Regions from separate parts of the Bradyrhizobium sp. USDA 4461 genome, predicted to be linked through region 1. Evidence: predicted binding sites of a transcription regulator. Region 1 holds the regulator's gene; each other region holds the start of a gene.
The links. The regulator HrcA, encoded in region 1, represses chaperone genes, less so after heat shock. The targets are predictions, from matches to a motif close to GTTAGCACTCNCNNNNNGNGAGTGCTAAC.
Positions count from the first base shown of each region.

Region 1 (7,210 bases):
TCCTGCCGGGGCCGACCTTCTCCGGCTATGTCGCGGTGCAGGTGCCGGAGAATGCGAGCAAGATCTACACCGACGACGCGGTGCGGCAGATGTTCGCCACCGCCCAGATCCGCAATGAGGTGCCGGTCGACGAGCAGCTCGGCATGATGCCGTTCAAGGTCAGCGAACTCTCAGGTTTCAAGAATGTCCGCATGTTGGCGCCGGGCGCGGCGCTATTGATCGCCGACGGCGACGAGAAGGGTCTCGAGACCAAGCCGTTCATGCTGCTCGGCATCATCGGCTCGGCCCCGGCCACGCCAGACGATCGCGGCCGTTTCGCCCAGCAGATCGCCACCACGATCCCCGGCGTGCGCGACGGGCGGATCACCATGTCCGAGCCGATCCGGATCGACGGCCAGCCCGGCTTCGAGACCCGGATCGACGCCGTCAGCGGCAAGGACAACACCCCGGTGACCATCGTGCAGTGGCTGCGGTTCGGCGCGCAAACGTCGATGCGCGTCATCGGCAGCTCGCCGCGCACCGACTGGGAGACCGCCTTCCCGCGCTTCCGCGCGGTGCGCGACGGCATCCAGCCGCGCGGCTGATCCGGTCTTCGCGAAGATTCGGACTTCCGCAGGTCGCCGAACGGAACTAGCCTCCTCGCGCTGTAATCACACAAAGCGAGGAGGGGCACGATGTTGGATCGACGACGGATCGTTGCAGGCCTTGGCGCGATGGCGCTCGCGAGCCTGGTTCCCAAGAGCCTCTGGGCGGCTGCGATCAAGCCCGACGACGGCTCTGCACTGCTCGTGATCGACGTCCAGAACTGCTTCCTGCCCGGCGGCAGCCTCGCGGTGAAGGACGGCGAGCAGGTGGTGCCGGTCATCAACAGGATCGCCAAGAGCTTTGCCAATGTGGTGATGACGCAGGACTGGCACACGCCCGGACACGTCTCGTTTGCCTCGGTCCATGAAGGCAAGAAACCGTTCGAGGTCATCGACCTCGCCTATGGCAAGCAGGTGCTGTGGCCCGACCACTGCGTGCAGGGCACCGACGGCGCCTCGCTGTCGAAGGAGCTCGCGATCCCGCAGGCCGAGCTGATCATCCGCAAGGGCTTTCACAAGGACGTCGACAGCTACTCCGCCTTCACCGAGGCTGACGGCAAGACCACAACGGGGCTCGCCGCCTATCTGAAGGCACGCAACGTCGAGCGGCTCTTCGTGGCCGGGCTTGCCACCGATTTCTGCGTGGCATGGACCGCGCTCGATGCGCGCAAGGCCGGCTTCGAAACCTACGTGGTGGAGGACGCCTGCCGCGGCATCGACACGCAGGGATCGCTGGCCAAGGCCTGGGACGACATGGCCAAGGCCGGCGTCAAGCGCATCCAGTCGTCGGATATCGCGTAAGGCGCAGAAGTCCTGCGGCTCAGACCGTGATGTCGGCGCTCGGGGCGGGCTTGGCACCGCCCTTGGAGACGCCGACCAGCGCCGGACGCAGGATGCGCTCGCCGATCATGTAGCCGGCCTGCACGACCTGCACCACGGTGCCCGACGGCACCGACGCATCAGGCACCTCGAACATCGCCTGCTGGAAGTTCGGATCGAACTTCTCGCCGATCGGATCGAACTTCTTCACGCCGTTCTTTTCCAGCGCGTTGAGCAGCGAACGCTCGGTCAGCTCGACGCCTTCGAGCAGTGCCTTCAGGCCGGGATCGGCGGTTTCCTTGGTCTCGGCCGGCACCGCATCGAGCGCGCGCTGCAGATTGTCGGCGATATCGAGCACATCGCGGGCAAAGCCAGTGATGCCATAGGTCTTGGCGTCGGCCACCTCGCGTCGCGTGCGCTGCCGGAGATTCTCCATCTCGGCCAGCGTGCGCAGCGTGCGATCCTTCGCCTCGGCGAGTTCCTTGGCCAGCGCCTCCGCCGACCCGACCTCGGGATCGTCCGGCATGATGTAGGGCTTCGAGACCACGGGCTCACCCGTCGGCGCCGAATTCTCGGTGTTGTCGTTGGCCCGGTTCGGATCGGTCATGGCGTGCCTTCTCGAAAACTCGCGTCGGTTCAAATCTTGGGGATTGCTGCCCGGGATATCGTGCTTTAGGCGGCGAAAATCAAGCGCAACATACCGGTTTCGGGAACAGGGACTTCCGACCTCGGCGAACAAAACCCGTCAAATGAAAGCGAAATCCGCTTCGATCAGCCGCCCAGCATCTTGCTGACGATGCGCGCCGCGTAATCGACGGTCGGGATCACCCGCGCATAGTTCAGCCGCGTCGGCCCGATCACGCCGAGCACGCCGACGATCCGGCCCTGGGCATCGCCATAGGGCGCGATGATGGTCGAGGAACCTGACAGCGAGAATAGCTTGTTCTCCGAGCCGATGAAGATCCGCACGCCCTCGCCGCGCTCGGCGCGTCCGAGCAGATCGATCACGCCGCGCTTGGTTTCGAGATCGTCGAACAGCGACTTGATGCGCTCGAGATCGTCCAACGCATGCAGATCCTCGAGCAGATTGGCATGACCGCGCACGATCAGCTGACGGTCCTCGCTCTCGCCGCCGGACCAGCTTGCGATGCCGGCCGCGACCACCTTTTGCGTGAGCTGATCGAGCTCGGCGCGGTTCTGCGTCAATGCGGTCTCGAGCTCGAGCCGCGCCTCAGCCAGCGTGCGGCCGCGGATCCGCGCATTGAGGAAATTGGTCGCCTCCGTCAGTGCCGAGGATGGAACACCCGGCGGCAGCGCCAGCACCCGGTTCTCGACCTGGCCGTCTTCGCCGACCAGCACGACCAGCGCCTTCTCCGGTTCCAGCCGGACGAATTCGATGTGCTTCAGGCGCGCATTCGACTTCTGCGTCAGTACCACGGCGGCGGCACGGGTCAGCCCCGACAGCCGCGTCAGCGCTTCGCCAAGCGCGGCCTCGACGGACTGCGCCCGGCCGACCGCGGCCAGCTGGGTCTGGATCGATTGGCGCTCGGCCTCGGTGAGGTCGCCGACCTGCATCAGGGCGTCGACGAAGAAACGCAGGCCGAGTTCGGTCGGCAACCGGCCCGCCGAGGTGTGCGGCGCATAGATCAGGCCGAGCTGCTCGAGATCCGACATCACATTGCGGACCGAGGCCGGCGACAGCGGTAACGCGATCAGGCGCGAGATGTTGCGCGAGCCGACCGGCTCGCCGGTCGCGAGGTAGCTTTCGACGATTTGACGAAAAATGTCGCGCGAACGCTCGTTGAGCTGGGCAAGCCCGGCATGCGGCGCGATCAGGCCGATCGGATCGTGGTGAGTCACACTCCAGTCCCTCACAATTGCTGCCTAATTTGTCGATCCCGAGGGCCGGTGACAAGCATGCAATCGGCCCTCTCGTACCGGACCCTTTTGGGGCCGAAACCCCTGCCAAAACCCTTGCCGCTGCCCCTTCCCCCTCCTACAAGCAGCGCAGCCATTTCTCTCGGATTTTTGGAGGATTTCATGCGGCCAAGCCGCCGTGCGCCCGATGAACTGCGTCCCGTGTCGCTGGAACGCGGCGTCGTCAAATATGCCGAGGGTTCCTGCATGGTGAAGTTCGGCGACACCCATGTGCTGGTGACCGCCACTCTGGAAGAGCGCTTGCCGCCGTGGTTGAAGGGCCAGGGCCGTGGCTGGGTCACCGCCGAATACGGCATGCTGCCGCGCGCCACCCTGGAACGCACCCGCCGCGAGGCCTCCGCCGGCAAGCAGGGCGGCCGCACCGTCGAGATCCAGCGGCTGATCGGCCGCTCGCTGCGCGCCGCCATCGATCTCGAGGCGCTGGGCGAGCGCCAGATCACGGTCGATTGCGACGTCATCCAGGCCGATGGCGGCACCCGCACCGCCTCGATCACCGGTGCCTGGGTGGCACTGGCCGACTGCATCAACTGGATGAAGACCCGTAACATGCTGAAGAGCAACGTGTTGCGCGACAATGTGGCGGCGATCTCCTGCGGCATCTACCAAGGCACGCCGGTGCTCGATCTCGACTATGCCGAGGATTCCGAGGCCGAAACCGACGCCAATTTCGTCATGACCGGCGACGGTCGCATCATCGAGGTGCAGGGCACCGCGGAGAAGACGCCGTTCACCCAGGACGAATTCCTGGCCCTGATGGCGCTGGCGCGCAAAGGTGTCGCGCGTCTGGTCGACTTGCAAAAGATCGCGGTGGCGTAGTCAGATTGGCCATGCATCGCCGAATCACCGGAAGGCTCGTGATCGCCACCCATAATCCCGGCAAGCTTGCCGAGATGCGGGAATTGCTGGCACCGCACGGCGTGGAGGCGGTGTCGGCCGGCGAGCTCGGCCTCGCCGAGCCCGAGGAGACCGGCGACAGTTTTCGCGCCAATGCCGCGATCAAGTCGATCGCGGCGGCCAAGGCGACCGGACTGCCGGCCTTCGCCGACGATTCCGGCCTCGTGGTCGATGCGCTCGATGGCGCGCCCGGGATCTACTCGGCGCGCTGGGCCGGCGAGGGCAAGGACTTCATGGCGGCGATGACGCGGATCGAGCGGCTGTTGCAGGAGCGCGGCGCCACCGCGCCCGCGCGCCGAAGAGCGCATTTCGTCTCCGCACTGTGCGTGGCCTGGCCGGACAATCACCTCGAAGAGGTCGAGGCCCGCGTCGATGGAACTCTGGTTTGGCCGCCGCGCGGCACCGCCGGCTTCGGCTATGATCCGGCATTCCTGCCGGACGGCTACACGCGAACCTTTGGCGAGATGACCAGCATCGAGAAGCACGGCCTGCCGCCGCTCGGGCTCGGCCTGTCGCACCGCGCCCGCGCCTTCGTGAAGCTCGCGGAGATCTGCCTTGAGCCACGCTGACCGAGAAGCCTTCGGCGTCTACGTGCACTGGCCGTTCTGCCTGTCGAAATGCCCGTATTGCGATTTCAACAGCCATGTGCGGCATGCGCCGGTCGACGAGGCGCGCTTCGTGCGCGCCTTCGCCCGCGAGATCGAGACCACGGCCGCGCGGGTGCCGGGACGCGAGGTCAGCTCGATCTTCCTCGGCGGTGGCACGCCGTCGTTGATGCAGCCGCAGACGGTCGGTGCCGTGCTCGATGCGATCGGCAAGCACTGGCAGGTCTCGCGCGACGTCGAGGTCACGCTGGAGGCCAATCCGACCAGCGTCGAGGCGACGCGCTTTCGCGGCTATCGCACAGCCGGCGTCAACCGCGTCTCGCTCGGCGTGCAGGCGCTGGATGATGCGTCGCTCAAAGCATTGGGCCGCCTGCACAGCGCGCGCGAAGCGCTCGACGCGGTTGCGATCGCGCGCTCCGCATTCGACCGCTATTCGTTCGATCTGATCTATGCCCGCCCCGACCAGACGCCGCGGATGTGGGCCGACGAATTGAAGCAGGCGATCTCGGAAGCGGCCGAGCATCTGTCGCTGTATCAGCTCACCATCGAGGAAGGCACGCCGTTCTTCGGGCTGCATGCCGCCGGCAAATTGCAGACCCCGGATGAAGCGACCGCGCGCGCGCTCTACGACGTGACGCAGGAGGTCTGCGCCCGCGAGGGATTGCCGGCCTACGAAATCTCCAACCACGCCCGCACCGGGGCGGAGTGCAAGCACAACCTCGTCTACTGGCGCGGCGAGGAATATGCCGGCATCGGCCCCGGCGCGCATGGCCGGCTCGACATCGATGGCATCAGGCACGCGACCGCGACCGAGCGGCGTCCCGAGGCCTGGCTATTGAATGTCGAGGAGCGCGGGCATGGCGTCGTCAGCGACGACAGCCTCAACAGCGAAGAACGCGCCGACGAATTCCTGCTGATGGGGCTGCGGCTCGCCGAGGGCATCGATCCCAAACGCTATGCGCAACTCTCCGGCCGAAAGCTCGATCCGCACCGGATCGCCCTGCTGCGCGAGGAGGGCGCGATCGCCGTCGATGCCGACGGACGGCTGCGCGTGACGAAGGCGGGATTCCCGGTGCTCGACGCCGTTGTGGCGGATCTCGCCGCCTAAATATCGAAAACAACCCCATGCAAAGGAGCTGGCGGGCGCTTCAAGGCGATTTCAGGCCAGTGCCCGACCGATCTAGGCGCCAAAGCTCTTCGGCGAGCCTGCGACCGGCGTGCTCCCGCCGGACGCCACCTTCATGACCGCAAGGCCCCGCTCATTGGTGCCGTCGGAGCGGAAGCGGAACAGGCCGTCGATACCGGCAAAGCCCGACGGGTTGGTCAGCGTCTCCGGCGCAAAGCGCTGCGCGCCCTGGGTGCGCGCCAGCGCCGCCATCAGCGCCACGGCGTCATAGGCCAGCGTTGCAGTGCGTACCGGCTCGCCGCCATATTTGGTGCGGTAACGGCCGGCGAAGCTGCGGAAGCCGGACGGATCGGGCGCGGCATAGAGGCCGCCTTGCAGGACGGGGCTCGCGAACACCCGCGGATTGTCCCACAGCCCGGTGCCGAGCAGCTGGATGTTGCGCAGATTGGCGCCTGCCGCGGTCAGCGCATCGGCGGTCGCGACCACCGAATCGCCGTCATCGGCGATCAGCAGCGCATCGGCCTGGCCAAGCGCCTGCGCCACGGTCCGCGCCGGCGTTGCGCGGTCGGCACCATACTTCTCGAAGGCGACGACGCGGCCGTTCTTGCGGCCGACCGCCTGCTTGAATGCGGCCTCGACCACATTGCCGTAGGCGTTGTCCGGCACCATCGCGGCGAACGAGCGTTTTCCGATTCCGGCCGAATAGTCGACGATGCGGTTGATGTCGGACTCCGGCAGGAAGCTCAGCAGATAGACGCCGCGGCCGGCCACGCTCGAATCGGTCGAGAAGGCGATCACCGAAGTGCCGCGCGGCCGGGTCAGTTGCGCGACGGCCGGCACCGAGCCCGCGAACAGCGGTCCCAGAATGATCTCGGCGCCTTCGGCCAGCGCCTGCTGGGCACCCTGCGACGCGCCCTGCGGGCTGCCGCCATCATCCTTGATCAGAAGCTGGATGTTCGGGTTCTGGAATTCCGCCAGCGCCATTTCGGCGGCATTGCGCATCGACTGCGCGGCGAGCCCGGCATTGCCGGCCGCCGACAGTGGCAGAATCAATCCAATTTTGACCTGGCCGGTGCCAACCGCCTGCGGCTGCTGCTGCGGGCCGGCAGGACCGGCGTCCGGGCTGCCGCTGGAGAACTGGCTCAAGCTCTGCTGGATACCGGAACAGGCCGTCAGCAACGGCGCGCCCACGAGCAGACCAAGCGCGGTTCGCCGGGTCGTGCCCGACGGCGAGGAGTTGCGGG
Region 1 is NZ_JBSRXM010000001.1:2,368,219-2,375,428, forward strand. Features, by position in the region: gene ACVINW_RS11050 (hypothetical protein) at 1-584, shown strand, start outside; gene pncA (bifunctional nicotinamidase/pyrazinamidase) at 675-1,385, shown strand; gene grpE (nucleotide exchange factor GrpE) at 1,405-2,010, opposite strand; gene hrcA (heat-inducible transcriptional repressor HrcA) at 2,175-3,263, opposite strand; gene rph (ribonuclease PH) at 3,444-4,157, shown strand; gene rdgB (RdgB/HAM1 family non-canonical purine NTP pyrophosphatase) at 4,169-4,804, shown strand; gene hemW (radical SAM family heme chaperone HemW) at 4,791-5,948, shown strand; gene ACVINW_RS11085 (penicillin-binding protein activator) at 6,021-7,210, opposite strand, start outside.

Region 2 (7,210 bases), 1.4 Mb from region 1:
GCACGCAATTCCGCATCAAGGCGCAGCGCTCCGGCCTGCGCTTCAACCCGGCCTTCGCCGGCGCCTATGACTTTACACGCGAGACCGATTTCGCAGGCTTGATGCGCGGCTTCCTCGAGGGCCTGCCCGAGGACGGGCTCGTGATGTGCCATCCCGGTTTCGTCGATGACACGCTGAAAAGCCTCGATCCGCTGACGACGCAGCGCGAGGCCGAGCATGCCTATCTGGCAAGCGACGATTTCGCCGCCTTGCTCACCCTGAATAAAGTTACACTGGCCTGACCCTTGTTTTGACGCGTTTTCTACCGCAGATAAGTCTACGCAATCTGCGTAAACTTGATTGCTGTGCGAACCGGGTATCCACTTCGCTCGAAAACGCTTTGGGTTCACAAAAATCCGCCGGTCGTATTGTCGCATACATAAATTTAATTCTGGCCCCCACTCCTTGCGCCACAAACCTCGTCCTACATCAGCCGCGCGCCGATTCGATCGACGCGATGGAGAACGCCATGACACCGCAAGAACGCCAATTGATCGACGATCTCTTCGACCGGCTCGCCAAGCTGGAGAATGCCCCGCGCGACAGCGAGGCCATGTCCGCGATCATGCAGGGCCTGCGCAATGCGCCGAATGCGGTCTACGCGCTGGTGCAGACCGCCCTGGTGCAGGACGAGGCGCTGAAGCGCGCCCATGACCGGATCCAGGAACTGGAGGCCGCGGTCGGCCAGCAGCAACCGGCGCAACAGCAAGGCGGCTTCCTCGATTCGATGCGCGATGCGATCTTCGGCCAGGGACAGGGCCAGTCGCATGGTTCGGTGCCGCCGGTGCGCGCGCCTGATATCGGCGGCAGCCGCCCGGTCTGGAACTCGGGCCAGGCGATGCAGCAGGCCGGCGGCGGCTATGGCCAGAACTATGGCCAGCCGCCCCAGCAATACGGCCAGCCTTACGGCGGCCCGCAGCCCCCGGCTTTCGGCGGCGGCGCGCCCGGCAGCGGTGGCGGCTCGTTCCTCGGCACGGCGGCTGCGGCCGCGGCCGGCGTGGTCGGCGGCGGGCTGTTGCTCTCCAGCATCCGCGGCATGATGGGTGGCGGCGGTCACCAATCGCTGGCGGACGCCGGCACCTTCGGCGGCGGCTCGCGCCCTTGGGGCGGCGACCAGTCGGCGAGCGACCTCGCCCGCGACGCCGGGGTCAACGACATCGGCTCCAGCCGCGACGGCGGCTCGCGCTCCGGCCTGTTCGATCAGGCCTCGAACAACAACGACGACAATTACAACAGCAACGACCACGATTCCGACGACTTCGACAATGACGACGGCGGCGGAGACGACGACAGCAACTACGCGTAAGCGTATGCGTGGCGCCTGAACACCAACGGCCGCTCTGATCGAGCGGCCGTTTTTATTTGATTGCTCGTAGCCCGGATGGAGCGAAGCGTAATCCGGGGCAGGTCTAGCTAGCCGCGGCGCCGTCCCGGATTTCGCTGCGCTTCATCCGGGCTACGTAGACGACACACTCACATCACGACAACCTTGGCGCCGACATTGACGCGGCCATAGAGGTCGATGACGTCCTCGTTGCGCATCCGGATGCAGCCGGACGAGACGTTGGTGCCGATGGTCCAGGGCTCGTTGGAGCCGTGGATGCGATAGAGCGAGGAGCCGAGATACATCGCGCGCGCCCCGAGTGGATTCTCCGGGCCGCCTTCCATGTGCCGCGGCAAATCGGGACGGCGCGCCAGCATTTCCGGCGGCGGCGTCCAGGCCGGCCATTCCTTCTTCGCCGAGATCGTCTTGGTGCCGGCCCAGGTGAAGCCGGGACGGCCGACGCCGATGCCGTAGCGCAGCGCGCGGCCGTCGCCCTGGACCAGATAGAGGAATTTGTTCGGCGTATCGACGACGATGGTGCCGGCGCTTTCCTTGCCGCTGTAGTCGACCAGCTGCTTTTCATAACGCGGATCGAACGGACGCTGGGTCGGATCGCCCGCGGCCTCCTCCTGCTGACGGATCATCTGCTGCTGCGGATCCATCGGCGGCAGCTGGCGGTTGCCGTAATAGCCGGGCTGCTGCTGATACTGCGGCGAATAACCCTGCGACGACGGCGCATCGCCGAACAGGAATTCGATGAAGCCGCCGCCCATGTTGGAGAGCTGCGGCTGCACATAGGCGGTGCGCATCGGCGGCTGCGCTGCACCCTGGTTGGCGTAGATCACGGTGGGCTCGGGCTGAGCCGCCGCGTCGATCGCTATGGCATATTGGGGAATTGCAACAAGCGAAGAAGCGCCGGCGAGCAGCGCAAGCGTGGTTTTCCTGAACATCGACGTACTCTGTACTGGTTTCGTCGTGACTGACTGCGCGAGGCGCGCGCTGCGCCGTTGCACGTGGTCAATAAGCAATGAAAACCGCATCGGTTTGGTAAACGTAACGGCCGTTTCGATTCACCATCCCGACAAGGACGCGCGGTTTTGCCGGACAGCGTTTATTTTGCGTGAACGCCGCGGCGGCATGGTTAATCGCTGGTATCGCGGCCGCCGCGCGCCGCGTGGTCAATCTGTTCCGGCGTGAACCTGACGTTAAATCGGCCCTGTCTAGAACGGACTTCAGTGAAGGGGCGGGAATGAAAATCATGTCAGTGAAGCGTAAGCGTTTTCGTGTCGAACAGGCGATGGGCGAAGTCGTGATGCCGGAGCCGGAAGTTGCCGGCGGCGCCGATCTCGGTCCGATGCATCGCGAGATCATGGCCGAGCTTCGCTCGATCCGCGCCCAGATGGCCGCAGCACCGGCGCAGCGCACCGGGGACAGCGTCGACGCCGCCGTCGCCCGCGAAGTCGCCGAGACCCACGCGCTGCTCGAGACCTACCGCGCGCAGGTCGAGCAGTGCGAGAAGCTCAAGGTCGAGCTCGACCTGATCCATGACGCGATCAGCCGCACCAAGCGCGAAATCGCCGTGCTGCATGGCAAGAGCTTCAACGGCGAGGAGATGGCCAAGGTCAATGGCGAGCTCGGCGCCGTGGTCGGCGGCACCGAACAGGCGACCCAGCAGATCCTCGAGGCGGTCGAGGCGATCGACCAGGCCGCGACCGCGCTGTCGAAGAACGTCACCCCCGACCAGCAGAAATTGCTCAGCGAAGATATCCAGGAGCGCGTGGTCTCGATCTTCGAGGCCTGCAACTTCCAGGACCTCACCGGCCAGCGCATCAACAAGGTGATGCAGACGATGAAGTTCATCGAGCAGCACATCAACGAGATGATGAACATCTGGGGCGGCGTCGACGCCATCAAGAGCCATGTCCCTGCGATCGTCGACACCCGCGAGGGCGATGCCCGCCTGCTCAACGGCCCGAAGCTCGACGGCGACGCCGGCCACGCCTCGCAGGACGACATCGACGCGATGTTCAACTGAGTGATCACATCTGAAGAATACAAAGCGCCGGCCCCAAGGCCGGCGTTTTTGTTTGATTTGGTCCGTCATTCCGGGGCGGTCCGCAGGACCGAACCCGGAATCTCGAAGTTGGGTTACATCGAGACCTTATTACATCGAGATTCCGGGTTCGATGCTTCGCATCGCCCCGGAATGACAGCGATCGTTACGCCCGCGGCGCGCAGCGGACATAGACCATGTTGCCGTAGCGGGTGGCGGCGTCCTTGTCGACGAAGCGGGTGATCATGACCCGGCCGTCGAACGAGAGGATCTCGCGGTCCTGCTCGCCGGGCACGGGTCCGGGCGGGCCGATATAGTTCTTGCCGCTCGGGGAACCCTTCAGCCGCAGTTCCTGCGGGGTGGCCTGGTCGGCCAGATGCATGATGACGCCGCCGTTCTGGCCGGCACCGATCACGTAGGGCTGCTTGCACTGGCCGCGGGCGGCGGCCTCGGTGCGGGCGCGGTCGGCGGGATTCTGGAATGAGGCGAGGCCCCAGCGGCCGACGATCTCGTCGGCGCGGATCGAGGCTGGCATCTCCGGGGCCACGCCCGGTTCGACGGGTGCCGGCTCGGGGTTCGACGACAGCGACGGCAGGCTCATGCTGCCGCACGCCCCCAAAAGTGTCGTCAGCGCCGAAACAGCCGCGAACCGTGCGACCAATCGCGCGTTGAGTGACCTGATCATGTGTATCCCCCGACTATGTCCCGGCCGCACCCGTCATGCAGCCAAGCGTAAAACTTAAGACGGAGCAATGACGTCTGACAAAATTACGTCATCGCTACGATTTGGTTTCTGGTCCACCATCCTATATTGGCCTCACCAAGGCCTTAACCCGTTTGCTTGACAGAAACTGCGCCAAGCCATATTCCCCGGCCCACAATTAGCACTCTTGCACCACGATTGCTAAATGCGTTGGGCGTCCTGCCCAGCGCCGACCGGGCCGGCATTCAACGCCGGTCTCGATGAACCGGACCTGAAACCGAGCCTCCAAGAGGACCTTCAAGAGGGAACGTCATGGCTAAATCCAATTTCCGCCCCCTGCACGACCGCGTCGTGGTCAAGCGTATCGATGCCGAGGAGAAGTCCAAGGGCGGCATCATCATTCCGGACTCGGCCAAGGAGAAGCCGTCGCAGGGCGAGATCGTCGCCGTCGGCCCGGGTGGCCGCGACGAGGCCGGCAAGCTGATCCCGATCGACCTCAAGGTCGGCGACCGCGTGCTGTTCGGCAAGTGGTCGGGCACCGAGGTCAAGCTCGACAACGAGGAGCTCCTGATCATGAAGGAGTCCGACATCATGGGCGTGCTGGCCTGATCGCGCCTCTCTCCGCCCCCCTGAGAAGGCAGCGAAGCTGCCGTCTCGAAGGGTGAGCATCCACAATTCATTCTTCGAGACGCGGGCCAAGGGCCCGCTCCTCGAGCAATAACGGCAAAGCCGTTATGCAAGCGATGACGCTTTTCCCAGGAGTTCAAAACAATGGCTGCCAAGGACGTAAAATTCGCCGGAGACGCCCGCGACCGCATGCTGCGCGGCGTCGACGTGCTCGCCAATGCCGTCAAGGTGACGCTCGGCCCGAAGGGCCGCAACGTCGTCATCGAGAAGTCGTTCGGCGCGCCCCGCATCACCAAGGACGGCGTCACCGTCGCCAAGGAGATCGAGCTCGACGACAAGTTCGAGAACATGGGGCGCGCAGATGCTGCGCGAGGTCGCTTCCAAGACCAACGACACCGCCGGTGACGGCACCACCACCGCGACCGTGCTGGCGCAGGCGATCGTGCGCGAGGGCGCCAAGTCGGTCGCCGCCGGCATGAACCCGATGGACCTCAAGCGCGGCATCGACATCGCCGTCGCCGCCGTGATCAAGGACATCGAGAAGCGCGCCAAGCCGGTCGCCGCCTCCTCCGAGGTCGCCCAGGTCGGCACCATCTCGGCCAACGGCGACACCGCGATCGGCAAGATGATCGCGCAGGCGATGCAGAAGGTCGGCAACGAGGGCGTCATCACCGTCGAGGAGAACAAGTCGCTCGAGACCGAGGTCGACATCGTCGAGGGCATGAAGTTCGACCGCGGCTATCTCAGCCCCTACTTCATCACCAACGCCGAGAAGATGACCGCCGAGCTCGAGGATGCCTACATCCTGCTGCACGAGAAGAAGCTGTCCGGCCTGCAGGCGATGCTGCCGGTGCTGGAAGCCGTGGTGCAGTCGGGCCGTCCGCTCCTGATCCTCGCCGAGGACGTCGAGGGTGAGGCGCTGGCAACCCTGGTGGTCAACCGCCTGCGCGGCGGCCTCAAGGTCGCCGCCGTCAAGGCGCCGGGCTTCGGCGATCGCCGCAAGGCGATGCTGGAAGACATCGCGATCCTGACCGGCGGTCAGCTGATCTCCGACGACCTCGGCATGAAGCTCGAGAACGTCACGGTCAACATGCTTGGCCGCGCCGGCAAGATCGTGATCGACAAGGAGAACACCACGATCGTCAAGGGCGCCGGCAAGAAGAAGGACATCGACGCCCGCGTCGGCCAGATCAAGGCGCAGATCGAGGAGACCACCTCGGACTACGACCGTGAGAAGCTGCAGGAGCGCCTCGCCAAGCTCGCCGGCGGCGTTGCCGTCATCAAGGTCGGCGGCGCGACCGAGGTCGAGGTCAAGGAGAAGAAGGACCGTGTCGAGGACGCGCTGAACGCGACCCCGCGCCGCGGTGCAGGAAGGCATCGTGCCGGGCGGCGGCGTCGCCCTGCTGCGCGCCAAGAAGGCGGTCGGCCGCCTCTCCAACGACAATGCCGACGTCCAGGCCGGCATCAACATCGTGCTCAAGGCGCTGGAAGCTCCGATCCGCCAGATCTCGGAGAACGCCGGTGTCGAGGGCTCGATCGTGGTCGGCAAGATCCTCGAGAACAAGTCGGAGACCTTCGGCTTCGACGCCCAGACCGAGGACTATGTCGACATGGTCGACAAGGGCATCATCGACCCCGCCAAGGTGGTGCGCACCGCCTTGCAGGACGCTTCTTCCGTCGCCGGCCTGCTGGTGACCACCGAGGCCATGGTCGCCGAGGTGCCGAAGGACGCGGCGCCGGCGATGCCGGGCGGCGGCGGCATGGGTGGAATGGGCGGTATGGGCGGCTTCTGAGCCGATCGCGCTCAATGTCGAGATCGAAGGCCGCCTCCGGGCGGCCTTCTTTTTTGCAGTCTGGTGACGAGCGAGCTGTAAGGATCATCGGATGTCCCGCGACGCCAAATCACTGACATCAACGCTGGCACTGTTCTACGCGATCGGCGCAACGCTCGCGCTCGGCGCCTATGCCCAGAACAGAATCGATGATCTTGCGGTCGTCCTGACGTTCTGGATCCGGCAGACATTGACGTTTGCCGTTGTCGCCGCGGCCTACGGCCTCTACTACGTCATGTCCGGTTCTGCCGGTCGCCGTCCAAAAGCGCCGCTGCGCTTCCTGGACATCACCTTCCTGGCTGCCGCCGCCACGCTTGGTGTCGGCATGCTGGTGCATAGTTGAGCGGTCTTTGACTCGATCGCGGGGTGGATTATCTGCAGCTCCGTCATTGCGAGGAGCGGTAGCGACGAAGCAACCACGCTTCCGCATATGCGGCACGATGGATTGCTTCGCTTCGCTCGCAATGACGGGGATGACCGAGGTCGGCCACGGATACATGTCTAAGCCCCGCAGATGTCAGCCACCGCGACCTTCTGGAACAGATGCGGCGACGCCACCGCCGAGGCGGGATAGGCCGACAGCTTGGCCCTGAACTCGGGGTTCATGAACGCGGCGCGGAAGGCGGCGGTGG
Region 2 is NZ_JBSRXM010000001.1:932,404-939,613, forward strand. Features, by position in the region: gene ACVINW_RS04440 (ChbG/HpnK family deacetylase) at 1-281, shown strand, start outside; gene ACVINW_RS04445 (DUF2076 domain-containing protein) at 509-1,345, shown strand; gene ACVINW_RS04450 (L,D-transpeptidase) at 1,513-2,313, opposite strand; gene ACVINW_RS04455 (hypothetical protein) at 2,297-2,560, shown strand; gene ACVINW_RS04460 (protein phosphatase CheZ) at 2,622-3,398, shown strand; gene ACVINW_RS04465 (hypothetical protein) at 3,583-4,101, opposite strand; gene ACVINW_RS04470 (co-chaperone GroES) at 4,432-4,728, shown strand; partial or broken gene groL (chaperonin GroEL) at 4,891-6,539, shown strand; gene ACVINW_RS04480 (hypothetical protein) at 6,631-6,921, shown strand; gene ACVINW_RS04485 (antibiotic biosynthesis monooxygenase family protein) at 7,080-7,210, opposite strand, start outside.
Region 2: a site for HrcA is predicted at 4,297-4,325, ahead of ACVINW_RS04470 (co-chaperone GroES). Genes of this name have one in related genera too.

Region 3 (7,210 bases), 3.3 Mb from region 1:
CGAAGCCCCTGCCCATAATTGCGCGCGGGTTCTTGGGGGCGTGATGCTGCAGTTGCAATCGGCGTTCGGCGTGGTGGCGTTGCTCGTGATCGCCTGGGCGCTGAGCGAGAATCGGAGCCTCGTATCGCTGCGGCAGGCGGCGATCGGCCTCGTCGTCACCATCGTCACCGCACTGGTGCTGATCAAGGTGCCGCTGGTGACGCAGGCGTTCGGCGCGATCAACGATGCGGTCGGGACCATTGCCGCCGCGACGCGCGCCGGCACGGCCTTCGTGTTCGGCTATGTCGGCGGCGGCCCGGCGCCGTTCGATCCCAAGGCACCGGGATCGGACTTCATCCTCGCCTTCCAGGCGTTGCCGATCGTGCTGGTCATGAGCGTGCTGACGACGCTGCTGTTCTATTGGCGGGTGCTGCCGCCTGTGGTGCGCGGCATGGCCTGGATCCTGGAGCGCACGCTCGGCGTCGGCGGCGCGGTCGGGCTCTCGACCGCGGCCAACATCTTCCTCGGCATGGTGGAAGCCCCGCTGTTCATCCGGCCCTATCTGGCGCAGCTCACCCGCAGCGAATTGTTTCTGGTGATGACCGGCGGCATGGCCGGGATCGCCGGCACCGTGCTGGTGCTCTACGCGACGCTGCTGGCGCCGCTGATCCCCGATGCCGCCGCGCATTTCGTCATCGCCTCGGTGCTGGGCGCGCCGGCCGCGATTTTAGTGAGCCTGATCATGGTGCCGGAGACGACGGACAAGCGCACCGGCGGATCGCTCGACAATCCCGATATCCAGGTGTCGTCGACGATGGACGCCATCGTGAAGGGCACGGCCGCCGGGCTAGAGCTCCTGATGAACATCATCGCGATGCTGCTGGTGCTGGTCGCGCTGGTCTATCTCGCCAACAAGATCATCGGCCTGCTGCCGGAGATCGGCGGCGCGAAAATCTCGCTGCAACGGCTGCTCGGCTACGTGATGGCGCCGGTGTGCTGGCTGATGGGCCTGCCGTGGCCGCAGGCGATCACCGCGGGAAGCCTGATGGGCACCAAGACCGTGTTGAACGAGCTGATCGCCTATGTCGATCTGTCGAAGCTCGGTCCCGACGCGCTCGATCCGCGCTCGCGGCTGATCATGCTCTATGCGATGTGCGGCTTCGCCAACTTCGCGAGCCTCGGCATCATGATCGGCGGCCTCGGCATCATGGCGCCCGGGCGGCGCGACGAGATCAATGCGCTCGGGCTGAAGTCGATCGTGTCGGGCACGCTGACGACCTGCCTGATGGGCGCGATCGTGGGGGCGATGACGTCACCGACTTAGCGGCTGGCGTGATCCGCCCCACCCGCCTCCTTGATGAAGGCGAGCAGCAGTGCGCCGAGCCGATCCGGCTGCTCCTGCTGGATCCAGTGACCGGCGCCGTCGATCAGTTCGATGTCACGCATCCGCGTCGTCGCCTTCGTCCTCATCAGATCGAGCGTGCCCGGCGCCGCGTAGGTGCCCCAATCGCTCGTCCCGCCGATGAACAGCGACGGGACATCGATCGTCCTGCCCGAGAACAGGCGCAACTCAGCGTTCAGGTCAGGATCGGAGAAGACACGATAAGCCATGAGGGCACCTTGAAACCCGGTGCGGCCATACTCCTCGGTGTAGACGCCAAGCTCCGGCTCGGTGAGCCATTTGCAGGCCGAGGCTTCGGCGGCAGAAGGCTGGAATGGAGCGACGGTCTGGGACATCGTCTTGCCGAGATCCATCACGTAATAGGTCGGCATCTGTGCAAGTTCAGGGGCGGTTGGCGCCTGCAACGGATGCGGCTTGTTTCCGGGCCAGTCAGCGCTCTTGACGTGGAAGAATGCGCGAAGAAACGCGTGTAGACCTTGAGGGGGATGCCACAGGTCATCGTTCGCCGCCCGTGAGCTCAGGTATTGCTGATAATGCTGTCTCGGCGGATCGAGCGCCGCCAGCGCGTCCGCGAGCTTTTGATTTTCAGTGTTCGGCTGAGCCGGCGATGGCGCGCTGTCCGCAATGTTGAACGGAAACGAAGGCGGTCCGGGGAACGGGGCGCTCATCAGCACCACCGAGGGAAAGACGTCAGGTCGGGCGAGCGCGCAATAGGCAGCCACGGGCGAGCCGAAGTCGTGTCCGACCAGCATTGCCGTGCGCCGATACCCCAGCGCCGAAACCAAGCCGAGGGCGTCGCGCGTCATGTTCAAGAGGCTGAACGGCTGCAGCGGGGCGTCATAGTCGTTCACCCAACCGGTGGTACGGCCAAAACCGCGCTGATCGGGCGCCACGACATGGTAGCCGGCGTCAGCCAGGATTGGGATCAGGTGCCGCCAGCCGAAAGCCAAGTCCGGAAAGCCGTGCAGCAGCAGAGCCAGCGGCCGGCCGGGGCTTTCGCAACCGGCTTCGAGAAGATGGACATCGAGGCCGTTGACCCCGTGGATCATGCGCGAGCGGACACCCTTGGGAAGCGTTCCCTCGCCGTAGGTTGGTTGGGTCAAGTCAGCTCCTCCTGTGGGGTTTGCGCGGGCCGCTCGAAGCGAGGCCGCGACCAGGCCGGCCGCCCCCATCGCCAGGACGGCTCGTCGGGACGCTCTCTGGCTTCGGATTCGGTCGAGGGGCATCACTGGACCTCTTCTATGGTGATCGCCATAGTATGGCGATCACCATAGCGACGTCAAGCGAAACGGTTTATCTTGACGGCATGCCACGTAAGACTGACGCCCGCGCGCGCGCGATTGCCACGGCCGAACGGCTGTTTCGCATCCAGGGCTACACCGCGACTGGATTGACCCAGATCATTGCAGAGAGCGGTGCGCCCAAGGGATCGTTCTACTTTCACTTTCCGCGCGGCAAGGCGCAGCTCGCGGAAGAAGCGATCGATCATTACGTCGCAAGCAGAATGGCTGTGTTGCGGGACATCTCGGCGAACACGGCGGGCGATGCCCTGAAGTTTGTTCTTGAGATTTTCCGCACATTCGCCGCCGAAATGGTCGCCTCTGATTTCCAGTATGGATGTCTGATGCAAAATCTGGCGAATGAGCTGCCCGCGCTCGATGCCGAGCTGACAAAACGGGTGGCGCGCGGATTTGTCGATTCGACCGAGATCATCGCGGAGCATTTCAGGGGGTGCGGTTTCACTCCCGCGCGCGCATCCTCAACCGCAGCCGCCTTGGTCGCCGCCCTCGAAGGCGCGCGAACCATCGCGCGCCTGGAACGCACGCCGGCGATCTTCGAGGCGCTGGCGGAGGTGAGCGTCCAGAGGCTGTGAGTTCCCCGTCATTCCCCGGTGCGCAATTGCGCACCTGAGGGCTCGCGAAGCGAGAACCCGGAATCCATCGGGCCGCAAACCAAGTGGAAGAATGGATTCTGGGCTCGCGCTGCGCGCGCCCTCAGGTGCGCAATTGCGCACCGGGGAATGACGATCAGGCCTTCAACTCCACCGTCTTGAACTCGGCCGGCAGGATCACCTCCAGCAGTTCGACGTCATCGGAATAATCCAGGATCATGTGCTTGATACGCGGCGGCTGGGTCCAGGCGCTGCCTTCTTTCATCAGCGTCTCGCCCTCGCCGTCCATGTAGGTCTTCACCCAGCCCTTGAGCACATAGACCATCTGGAAGTCGACATCGTGGAAGTGCAGCTTCGACACTTCATCCGGATTGCACGGTCCCTGCAACCGGATCACATGCGCCTGCGCGAGGCCATGCGAGGCTGCCGATATGCCGAGGTCGCGATACTTGGCGTAGGCGCGCAGTCCGTCGGCCTTGAAATCCTCTTCGCGGTGATGGCTGATCGAGACGCGCTGCTTCGGCCGCGCCTTGCTCGGTGATTTCGGCGCGCTCTTCTTCGCCGCCGAGACGCGGCCCTTGGACTTGATGGTCTTGCGCGCGGATGATTTTTTGGCGCCGGCGCCGAGCCCGGTCCATTTCTTCTTCACCGCGGTCTTGGCTGCGGATCTCGATGCCGTCTTCTTGGCCATTGTTCGCCTCCCGTCGTGCTTGATGGCAGGAAGCTAACACAAGTCTCGCAACGTAGGGCGGGCAAAGGCGCGTGAACGCCGTGCCCGCCATTCCAGGCGTGCTCGCGATGGTGGGCACGCTGTCGCTTTCCCCACCCTAATCCTCAGCTACTGATCTTCAATGCAGCCGAAAGACGCCGTCGACTGCGCGCAGCTCGGCCGGCTTGACCAGCTTGGAATGCGCCACCGTCACCGAGAACAGCGGGCCCTCGAGCTTCTGCTGCCAGAAGGCGAGGAAATCCTGCAGCGCCGGAAATTTCGGAAACAGGTCGTAGTTCTGCCAGACATAGGTCTGCAGCAATGAGGGGTGATCCGGCATCCGATAGAGGATTTGCGCCGTCGTCAGCCCGTACCCCAGCAACTGCTTCCGGAAATCGTCGGAAACACCCCCACCAACTCGCGAGACCATGCCAACCTCCTGTGACGGAGCGCATTCACATGGTGGCCGACCTCCCCGCCGGACCACCGGCCATGGATGCGCTCACATGAGAGAAATGTGACGCACGCGACTAACTCATCTCAAGCCCAAATGTTTAATAGGTTGTTGAAATTTCGTGCGTTGGCAGCAGCTTACCGCATCTGCTAATAGCCCCGCCGGTCTCTCGGCGCGGCATTAAGCATGCCGAAATGATCTCGGCATCCTGCTGGCAGCCGACACTTACGAGTGCCAATTTTTCTGCTAGAGGCTCTTGCCCGCCGTCAAGGCTTGGCCTATGTCCTGCGCAGCCAGTCTGGCACTCGCTGGGCTGGACTGCTAACACTCCAAAAATCTACAGCATCTGCAAATGTTTAGGAGGACTGCATGAAATTCCGTCCGCTTCACGACCGCGTCGTGGTCAAGCGTATCGACGCCGAAGAGAAGACCGCTGGCGGCATCATCATTCCGGACAGTGCCAAGGAAAAGCCCTCGCAGGGCGAAGTCGTCGCAGTTGGCCCCGGCGGCCGCGATGAGACTGGCAAGCTGACCCCCATCGACGTCAAGGTCGGCGATCGCGTCCTGTTCGGCAAGTGGTCGGGCACCGAGGTCAAGATCGACGGCGAAGACCTGCTGATCATGAAGGAAAGCGACATCATGGGCGTGCTCGACGTCCCCGCTTCCAAGAAGAAGGCGGCCTAAGCGCCCCCTCCCTCCCAGGTTAAATCTCGCAAGGAAAAACTCAGATGGCAGCTAAAGAAGTCAAATTCTCCGTCGAGGCGCGCGACAAGATGCTGCGCGGCGTCGACGTTCTCGCCAACGCGGTGAAGGTCACGCTCGGTCCGAAGGGCCGCAACGTGGTGCTCGAGAAGTCGTTCGGCGCTCCCCGCATCACCAAGGACGGCGTCACCGTCGCCAAGGAGATCGAGCTCGAGGACAAGTTCGAGAACATGGGCGCCCAGATGGTGCGCGAAGTCGCCTCCAAGTCCGCTGACGCGGCCGGCGACGGCACCACCACAGCGACCGTGCTCGCCCAGGCGATCGTTAAGGAAGGCGCCAAGTCGGTCGCCGCCGGCATGAACCCGATGGATCTGAAGCGCGGTATCGACCTCGCGGTCGAGGCCGTCGTGGCCGACCTCCAGAAGAACTCGAAGAAGGTCACCTCGAACGAGGAGATCGCCCAGGTCGGCACCATTTCGGCCAACGGCGATGCCGAGATCGGCAAGTTCCTCGCCGACGCCATGAAGAAGGTCGGCAACGAGGGCGTGATCACGGTCGAGGAAGCCAAGTCGCTCGAGACCGAGCTCGACGTCGTCGAGGGCATGCAGTTCGACCGCGGCTACATCTCGCCCTACTTCGTCACCAACGCCGACAAGATGCGCGTCGAGATGGACGACGCCTACATCCTCATCAACGAGAAGAAGCTCTCCTCACTGAACGAGCTGCTGCCGCTGCTCGAGGCCGTGGTGCAGACCGGCAAGCCGCTGGTCATCGTCGCTGAAGACGTCGAAGGCGAAGCCCTCGCCACCCTCGTCGTCAACCGCCTGCGTGGCGGCCTGAAGGTCGCGGCCGTCAAGGCTCCGGGCTTCGGCGATCGCCGCAAGGCCATGCTGCAGGACATCGCGATCCTGACCGGCGGCCAGGCCATCTCGGAAGACCTCGGCATCAAGCTCGAGAACGTCACGCTGCAGATGCTCGGCCGCGCCAAGAAAGTGATGATCGACAAGGAAAACACCACGATCGTCAACGGCGCCGGCAAGAAGGCCGACATCGACGCCCGCGTTGCCCAGATCAAGGCGCAGATCGAGGAGACCACCTCGGACTACGACCGCGAGAAGCTGCAGGAGCGTCTCGCCAAGCTCGCAGGCGGCGTCGCGGTGATCCGCGTCGGCGGCGCGACCGAAGTCGAGGTGAAGGAGCGCAAGGATCGCGTTGATGACGCGATGCATGCGACCCGTGCGGCTGTCGAGGAAGGCATCGTCCCGGGCGGCGGCGTCGCCCTGCTCCGTGCCTCCGAGCAGCTCAAGGGCCTGCGCACCAAGAACGACGACCAGAAGACCGGCGTCGAGATCGTGCGCAAGGCGCTGTCGGCTCCGGCTCGCCAGATCGCGATCAACGCCGGTGAGGACGGCTCCGTCATCGTCGGCAAGATCCTGGAGAACAAGACCTACAATCACGGCTTCGACTCCCAGACCGGCGACTACGCCGACCTGGTCAAGAAGGGCATCATCGACCCGACCAAGGTCGTCCGTACCGCGATCCAGAACGCGGCCTCGGTTGCTGCGCTCCTGATCACCACGGAAGCCATGGTTGCCGAGCTGCCGAAGAAGAACGCCGGCGGCCCCGCGATGCCTCCGGGCGGCGGCATGGGCGGCATGGACTTCTAAGGTCCGGCCACTCAAGGCAATCCACGAAATGCAAAACCCCGGCAGCGATGCCGGGGTTTTTGTTTTTGAGGGGAGTAACAGTCCCTGTTGCCTTACCCCCGGAGCCGGGCAAAACTCCCTCGTCATTCCAGGGCGGCGCGCAGCGCCGAGCCCGGAATCCATTCCCCCGCTTGCTCATGGCCTATTACGTCTATCTCCTCGCTAGCGATAAATACGGTACGCTCTATCTCGGCGTGACGAACGACGTCGTTCGTCGCATCCATGAGCATAAGAGCAAGGCAGTTGCCGGCTTCACGAAACGATACGCCGTCGACAAGCTCGTCTGGTTCGAGGTCTACGATGATGCACTGACGGCGATCGCGCGTGAAAAGGAATTGAAGAAGTGGCGACGAGATTGGAAGATCAG
Region 3 is NZ_JBSRXM010000001.1:5,658,289-5,665,498, reverse strand. Features, by position in the region: gene ACVINW_RS26340 (NupC/NupG family nucleoside CNT transporter) at 44-1,303, shown strand; gene ACVINW_RS26335 (alpha/beta fold hydrolase) at 1,300-2,484, opposite strand; gene ACVINW_RS26330 (TetR/AcrR family transcriptional regulator) at 2,688-3,254, shown strand; gene ACVINW_RS26325 (cupin domain-containing protein) at 3,409-3,963, opposite strand; gene ACVINW_RS26320 (usg protein) at 4,121-4,411, opposite strand; gene groES (co-chaperone GroES) at 4,805-5,119, shown strand; gene groL (chaperonin GroEL) at 5,164-6,804, shown strand; gene ACVINW_RS26305 (GIY-YIG nuclease family protein) at 6,981-7,210, shown strand, end outside.
Region 3: a site for HrcA is predicted at 4,733-4,761, ahead of groES (co-chaperone GroES). Genes of this name have one in related genera too.